Regions from separate parts of the Devosia sp. Soil_C_22 genome, predicted to be linked through region 2. Evidence: predicted binding sites of a transcription regulator. Region 2 holds the regulator's gene; each other region holds the start of a gene.
The links. Region 2 encodes PhoB, which activates phosphate uptake and scavenging genes when phosphate is short. Its sites were predicted from a motif close to TGTCATNNANCTGTCAT; they were not measured.

Region 1: AC3A6I_RS12230 (bifunctional 2',3'-cyclic-nucleotide 2'-phosphodiesterase/3'-nucleotidase) is a predicted target of PhoB. The motif match lies at 685-701, and genes of this name have one in related genera.
Region 3: AC3A6I_RS08790 (alpha-D-ribose 1-methylphosphonate 5-triphosphate diphosphatase) is a predicted target of PhoB. The motif match lies at 1,297-1,313, and genes of this name have one in related genera.

Annotation. Positions count from the first base shown of each region.
Region 1 is NZ_JBDGIY010000001.1:2,524,772-2,527,036, forward strand. Features, by position in the region: gene ypfJ (KPN_02809 family neutral zinc metallopeptidase) at 1-558, opposite strand, end outside; gene AC3A6I_RS12230 (bifunctional 2',3'-cyclic-nucleotide 2'-phosphodiesterase/3'-nucleotidase) at 795-2,265, shown strand, end outside.
Region 2 is NZ_JBDGIY010000001.1:693,282-695,546, reverse strand. Features, by position in the region: gene AC3A6I_RS03285 (efflux RND transporter periplasmic adaptor subunit) at 1-709, opposite strand, end outside; gene phoB (phosphate regulon transcriptional regulator PhoB) at 845-1,546, opposite strand; gene phoU (phosphate signaling complex protein PhoU) at 1,582-2,265, opposite strand, start outside.
Region 3 is NZ_JBDGIY010000001.1:1,842,636-1,844,900, forward strand. Features, by position in the region: gene lon (endopeptidase La) at 1-1,208, shown strand, start outside; gene AC3A6I_RS08790 (alpha-D-ribose 1-methylphosphonate 5-triphosphate diphosphatase) at 1,357-2,265, shown strand, end outside.

The DNA.
Region 1 (2,265 bases), 1.8 Mb from region 2:
ATGCGCGATCACATAGGCCTGGGCGAAATCGCCGGGCGCTCCGAACTGCTGGCGCAACTGGTCGTAGAAGGCGAGGTCGATATACACCTTCTTGTCGTTGGGGCAGTAGAACGGCCCCGAGGCCGACTGCGCCACGCCGCATCCCGACTGCGTCGCGTCGGTGAACAGCACCACGGTCGGCGGCTGGTAGGTGAGGTTGTTCTGCGCGAACACCTCGGTCCACAGGTTCTCCGTATCCTTCACCACCACCCCGACGAAGCTGGACAACTCGTCCTCCCCCGCATTGGCGGACGGCGGCGTGTATTGCTGGCCCGTGGTCGTGCCGGTGCTGTTGCCTCCGGTCAGCATGTCGAGCGGGTTCTGCCCCGTCGCGAACCAGATGATTCCCAGCACCACGATAATGCCGAGCAATCCCAGTCCGCCCCCGCCGGCGCGGCCGGTGGGAATGCGCATCCCGCCACCCGGCATGCTGAAGCCACCGCCGCTACGTCCAAGGCCGCCGCCCTGACCGCGCCGATCCTCGACATTCGAGCTACGCTCCCGGCCCTGCCACTTCATTTGGAATTCCTCACTGACGCTCTGCATTCAAGTCTATCAATAAGCCGATGCCCGGCAAACCGGTTCCAGTCGGTACATTCGCGTTTCTTGACCAATCGGTCAAAACAGCCTCAGATGCCATAGCGCCGTCATCGCAGCGTCACTGTGACGAGGCACCAAGCCGCATCCGATCTCGCGTGCGGCGGACGGCAGTTGCGGCCGTCTCTTAGGCCACGATCAGCTCAGGGAGACTCATCATGAATTATCACAATGGCATTTCCCGCCGTGCCTTCCTCGCCGGCACCGCGACGCTTGGCGCCGCGGTCGCGCTCCATCCCTTCGCGGTGCAGGCCGCCGCCGGCCAGGCCCATCTGCGCATCATGGAAACCACCGACCTCCATGTCGCGGTCTTCCCCTACGACTATTACGCCGACGCCCCCAACGACACGCTCGGCCTGTCGCGCACGGCCGCGCTGATCGAGGCCATCCGCGCCGAGGCCGGCAACTCGATCCTCGTCGACAATGGCGACGTCATCCAGGGCAACCCGATGGGCGATTACATCGCCTACGAAAAAGGCCTCACCAACGAGCCCCACCCGATCATCGCCGCCATGAACACGCTCGGCTACGAAGCCGGCACGCTGGGCAACCACGAGTTCAACTACGGCCTCGAATTCCTCGACGCCGCCATTGCCGCGGCCAACTTCCCGATCGTTTCGTCGAACCTGGTGAAGGGCGAACTGGCCGCCGACGTCCTCTCCGACACCACCTACATCCCGCCCTACCAGATCGTCGAAAAAGAGCTGACCGACGGCACCGGCGCCAAGCACACCATCAAGCTCGGCTTCATCGGCTTCGTGCCGCCCCAGATCATGACCTGGGACAACACCCACCTTTCCGGCAAGGTCAATACCCGCCAGATCGTCGAGGCCGCCGAAGCCTACGTACCGAAGATGCGCGAAGAAGGCGCCGAGCTCATCATCGCCCTCTCACACTCCGGCATCGCCCCCGAAATCGGCATCGGCGAGAATGCCTCGCTGCAGCTTGCCGCCGTCGAGGGCATCGACGTCATCCTCACCGGCCACCAGCACCTTGTCTTCCCGAACTCCAAGGACTTCGAAGGCGTCGAGGGAGCCGACCTCGAGAAGGGCACGCTCGCCGGGAAGCCCGCCGTCATGGCCGGCTTCTGGGGCTCGCACATGGGCCTGATCGACCTGCTGCTCGAAAAGGCCGACGACGGTACCTGGTCCATCGTCTCGCACACCTCCGAAGCCCGCCCGATCTTCGAGCGCGTCGAGGGCAAGGTGGCCCCGCTGGTCGAAAGCGTCGCCACCGTCGAAGCCGCCGCGCAGGACGACCACGACGAGACCCTCGCCTATGTCCGCCGCGCCGTCGGCGAGACTGCCGCCCCGCTGCACTCCTACTTCGCGCTCGTCGCCGACGATCCGTCGGTGCAGATCGTGAACATCGCCCAGAAATGGTACCTTGAGCAGATGCAGGCCGGCACCGAGTGGGAGGGTCTGCCCATCCTCAGCGCCGCCGCCCCGTTCAAGTCCGGCGGCCGCGGCGGCCCCGACTACTACACCGACGTCCCGGTCGGCCCGGTCGCCATCAAGAACGTCGCCGACCTCTACCTCTACCCCAACACCATCCAGGCCGTGGTCATCACCGGCCAGGACGTGCAGAACTGGCTCGATCGCTCGGCCGGCATCTTCAACCAGGTCGAGG
Region 2 (2,265 bases):
CGGGCTGCACGCGCGGTACATCGGCTTCCGAGATCTCGGCCTTCACCACCATCTTGTCGAGGTTGGCGATCTTGACGATGGTCGGCGATGAGGTGTTGGCGTTCAGCGACTGCCCCACTTCCACCGCGACGGCGACTACCGTGCCGTCCATGGGCGCGACGATGCGGGTGCGATCGAGATCGAGCTTGGCCGACTCGACGCTGAGCTCGGCCTGCTGGATCTGCGCGTCGATCGACTTGAGCTCCGCTTCCCCGGTCTGCACCGCAAGTTGCGCGGTCTGGTAGTCTGCGTCCGATATCAGCTTGTTCGGGTTGAGTTTTTCAGCTCGCGCCAGCGCCACGCGAGCCTGCGCGAGGCTTGCTTCCTTGATCTCTTTCTGGGCCGAGATGTTGGCAAGCGCCGCTTCGGCAACCTTCACCGCGTTTTCCTGGTTCAGCGAATCGATCTCGGCGATCACGTCGCCGCTCTTCACATCGTCGCCGAGCGCGACGTTCAGCGACTTGATGCGGCCCGACACTTCGGCACCGACGCTGACCAGCGAACTTGCCTGGATGACCCCCGAGGCCAGCACGGTCTCCTCCACGGAGCCGCGGGTCACCGGAGTGGTGGCGGGAATGGCATCCTTGGCCGGGGCGCTGAATACGACCCAGCCGGCGCCTGCGGCGCCCAAGACAGCGAGCACACCGATAGCAGCAAGCCAACGCTTCATTCGTTCACCTCAATGCCCATATCCGCCCGCCCTACACATAGGAAGGCGGAGCGCGAAAGTCGTGTTAGGGCTTGGTAAGGTGGGTGAAATCTTGGACAGGTTGGAAACGCTGGGCGCTCCAACCTGTCCGCAACGTCAGCTCAGCGCGGCAAAGCGCTCGTCGAAGGCATAGCCGGCGCCACGCACGGTACGGATCGGGTCGGCGTCGCGGTGGCGGTTGATCGCCTTGCGAAGGCGCCCGACATGTACGTCTACGGTGCGCTCGTCGACATAGACATCGTTGCCCCACACGCCATCGAGCAGTTGCTCGCGCGAGTACACCCGGCCGGGATGGCGCATCAGATACTCGAGCAGGCGATACTCGGTCGGCCCCAGGTGCACCTCGCGGCCGCCGCGACGGACACGGTGGCTGGTCCGATCGAGCTCGAGATCGCCGGCCTTCAGTACGGCGGTCACGAGCTGGGGGCTCGAGCGGCGCAGCAGCGCATTGATGCGGGCCAGCAGTTCCGGGATCGAGAACGGCTTTACGACATAATCGTCGGCGCCGGTCGCAAGGCCGCGAACCCGCTCTTCTTCCTCGCCGCGCGCCGTGATCATGATGATCGGGGTGCGCGCGGTTTCCTCGCGGGCCCGCCAGCGGCGGCAGAGCTCGATGCCGGAGAGGCCAGGCAGCATCCAATCGAGCAGGATCAGGTCCGGCACGCCGTCGCGGATGCGTTCCACAGCCTCATCGCCCGAGGCGGCCGTCGCAACGCGAAAGCCCTCCGCCTCAAGGTTATAGCGCAGCAATACTGCGAGATCGGCCTCGTCCTCGACGATGAGGATGGTAGCAGACATCGGCGGTCACTCCGTCGTGGATTCGTCGGTCAGACTTACTCTTTGACCTGCGTACGGTGCTGGTCGGGGGCAGTCCCGATCTGGCGGCCGGTCTCGAGGTAGTAAGCGTGCTCGGCAATGTTGGTGGCGTGGTCGCCGACGCGCTCGAGGCTCTTGGAGCAGAACAGCAGATGCGTGCACTGCGTGATGTTGCGCGGATCTTCCATCATGTAGGTGAGCAGTTCGCGGAACAGCGAGGTGTAGAGCGCATCGATCTCTTCGTCGGAGTTGCACACTTCGACGGCGGCGGCGCTGTTGCGCGTCGCGTAGGCATCGAGCGCCGCCTTGAGCTGGCGCAGGATCAGGTCGGACATGTGCTTGACGCCGTTGTAGAATTTCGGCGCGAGGCTGAGCCCGTCTATCTGCAACGTGCGGCGCGAGATGGTCTTGGCCATATCGCCGACGCGCTCGAGATCGTTGGCGACGTGGATCGAGGTGATGATGGCGCGCAGGTCCGTCGCCATGGGCTGGCGGCGGGCGATCATCGAGACGGCGATCTCGTCGATCTTCTTCTGCATCTCATCGATGGCCTTGTCGGCATCGATGGTCTGGCGCGCCAGGCTGTGGTCCAGCCGCAGCAGCGCCCGGGTGGCGTTCGATACGGCCACTTCAACCTGCCCGCCCATCTCGAAGATGAGCTTGGCAAGGTTGGTCAGTTCTTCCTCGTAAGAGGTAACGAT
Region 3 (2,265 bases), 1.1 Mb from region 2:
TCGTGCAGTCGCTGAAGAAGGCCGGCAAGTCCAACCCGCTCTTCCTGCTCGACGAGATCGACAAGATGGGCCAGGACTTCCGTGGCGATCCGAGCTCGGCTCTCCTCGAAGTGCTGGATCCGGAGCAGAACAACACGTTCAACGATCACTATCTCGAGGTCGACTACGACCTGAGCGACGTGATGTTCGTGACGACCTCGAACACGCTGAACATCCCGGCTCCGCTGATGGACCGCATGGAGATCATCCGCCTCTCGGGTTACACCGAGGACGAGAAGTTCGAGATCGCGCGCCGTCACCTGATCCCGGAGACGCTCAAGGAGAACGGGCTGCAGCCCAAGGAGTTCGTCCTCGACGACGAGCAACTGATGGCCGTGGTGCGGAACTACACCCGCGAAGCCGGCGTGCGTAACCTGAAGCGTGAGCTGTCCAAGCTGATGCGGAAGGCGGTGCGCGACATCATGACCAAGAAGGCGACCAAGGTGGAGATCACCTCGGAGCTGCTCGAGGAATATCTCGGGCCGGCCTTCTTCCGGAACGACAAGCTCGATGCGGAGCCGCAGGTCGGCGCCGTCACGGGCCTCGCCTGGACCTCGGTGGGTGGCGAAATCCTCACCATCGAAGGCGTGATGACACACGGCAAGGGTCGCATGACGGTTACCGGTAACCTCAAGGAAGTGATGAAGGAATCCATCACGGCCGCCTCGGGCTACGTGCGCTCGCGTTCGATCGACTTCGGCATCAAGCCGCCGCTGTTCGATACGCGCGATATCCACCTGCACGTGCCGGAGGGTGCAACTCCGAAGGACGGTCCGTCGGCGGGTATCGCCATGGCGACCGCCATCGTGTCGCTGATGACCGGCATCCCGGTCCGCAACGACGTAGCGATGACCGGCGAGGTGACGCTGCGTGGCCGGGTGCTGCCGATCGGTGGCCTCAAGGAGAAGCTGCTCGCCGCCCTCCGCTCGGGCATCAAGACGGTGCTCATCCCCGAGGAGAACACCCGCGATCTCAAGGAGATCCCGGCGAACGTGACCGAGGGCATGGAGATCATCCCGGTGAGCCGGATGGACGAGGTGCTGAGCCGCGCCCTGGTGCGCCAGCCCGAGCCGATCGAATGGCAGTATGACGAGGACAAGCCGGCCGCGCCGGCCCCCGCCATCGAGCCGGCCGACGGCGATGACGCCGGAGCCAGCCTGCCGCACTGAGCGGCATAAGTGATGAAACACGGAACGGCGCCTTCGGGCGCCGTTTTCATTTGCGGCGCTAGCGTTGTCTATCCAGCTAGACAAGCTCCGTCGCAAGGCTGTCACATCCTGCTACTATCCGCGTCGCCTTTGGATGATGGAGTGGACGATGACGACGGCTGGCGCGATGCGGGACTTTCACCTCACCAATGCGCGGGTGCTGGCACCCGAGGTGACCGGCGCCACCGAGCTGTTCGTGCGCGAAGGAGTTGTTGCCGACGCGGCTGGGCCAAAGGCGCAGGTCATCGACTGTGAGGGGGATCTGCTGATCCCCGGACTGATCGACCTCCATACCGACAATATCGAGCACCACTTTCACCCGCGCCCGGGTGTGACCTGGCCCTCCGGGCTGGCGGCGGCGATGGCGCATGACGCGCAGATGGTGTCGGCGGGCATCACCACCGTGCTCGATTCGCTGTCGCTGGGTGACTATGACAGCGCTGGCGCGCGCACGAAGATGCTGCATGCCGCGATCGGCGGCGTGGACGCCGCGCGGGCGGCGGACCTGCTGCGAGCGGACCACTGGTTCCACTTCCGCTGTGAGCTGTCGGATGGCGGGCTGCTGCCGATCATCGAAGCGCATGTCGACAATCCGCAGCTGCGGCTGATGTCGATGATGGACCACACGCCGGGCCAGCGGCAGTGGAAGGACACCGACCTCTATCGGGCGTTCCGGCGCAAGAAGAACAATGTGGTGTGGTCCGAGAGCGAGTGGCGGGCCTATCTCGACGACCGAGTGGAGCAGCAGACACGCTTCGTGCCCGAAGCGCGCGCGATCATTGCGGCGCACGGGCGCGACAAGCAGATACGCCTCGCCAGCCACGACGACACGACCATCGAGGATGTCGAGCAGTCGGCCGGCGACGGCATCACGATCAGCGAGTTTCCGACCACGATGGACGCGGCGCGGCATGCGCGGGCCAAGGGTCAGCAGATCGTCATGGGCTCGCCCAATGTCGTGCTGGGCGGCTCGCATTCGGGCAATGTCGGCGCGATGCAGCTCGCGGAAGCCGACTGC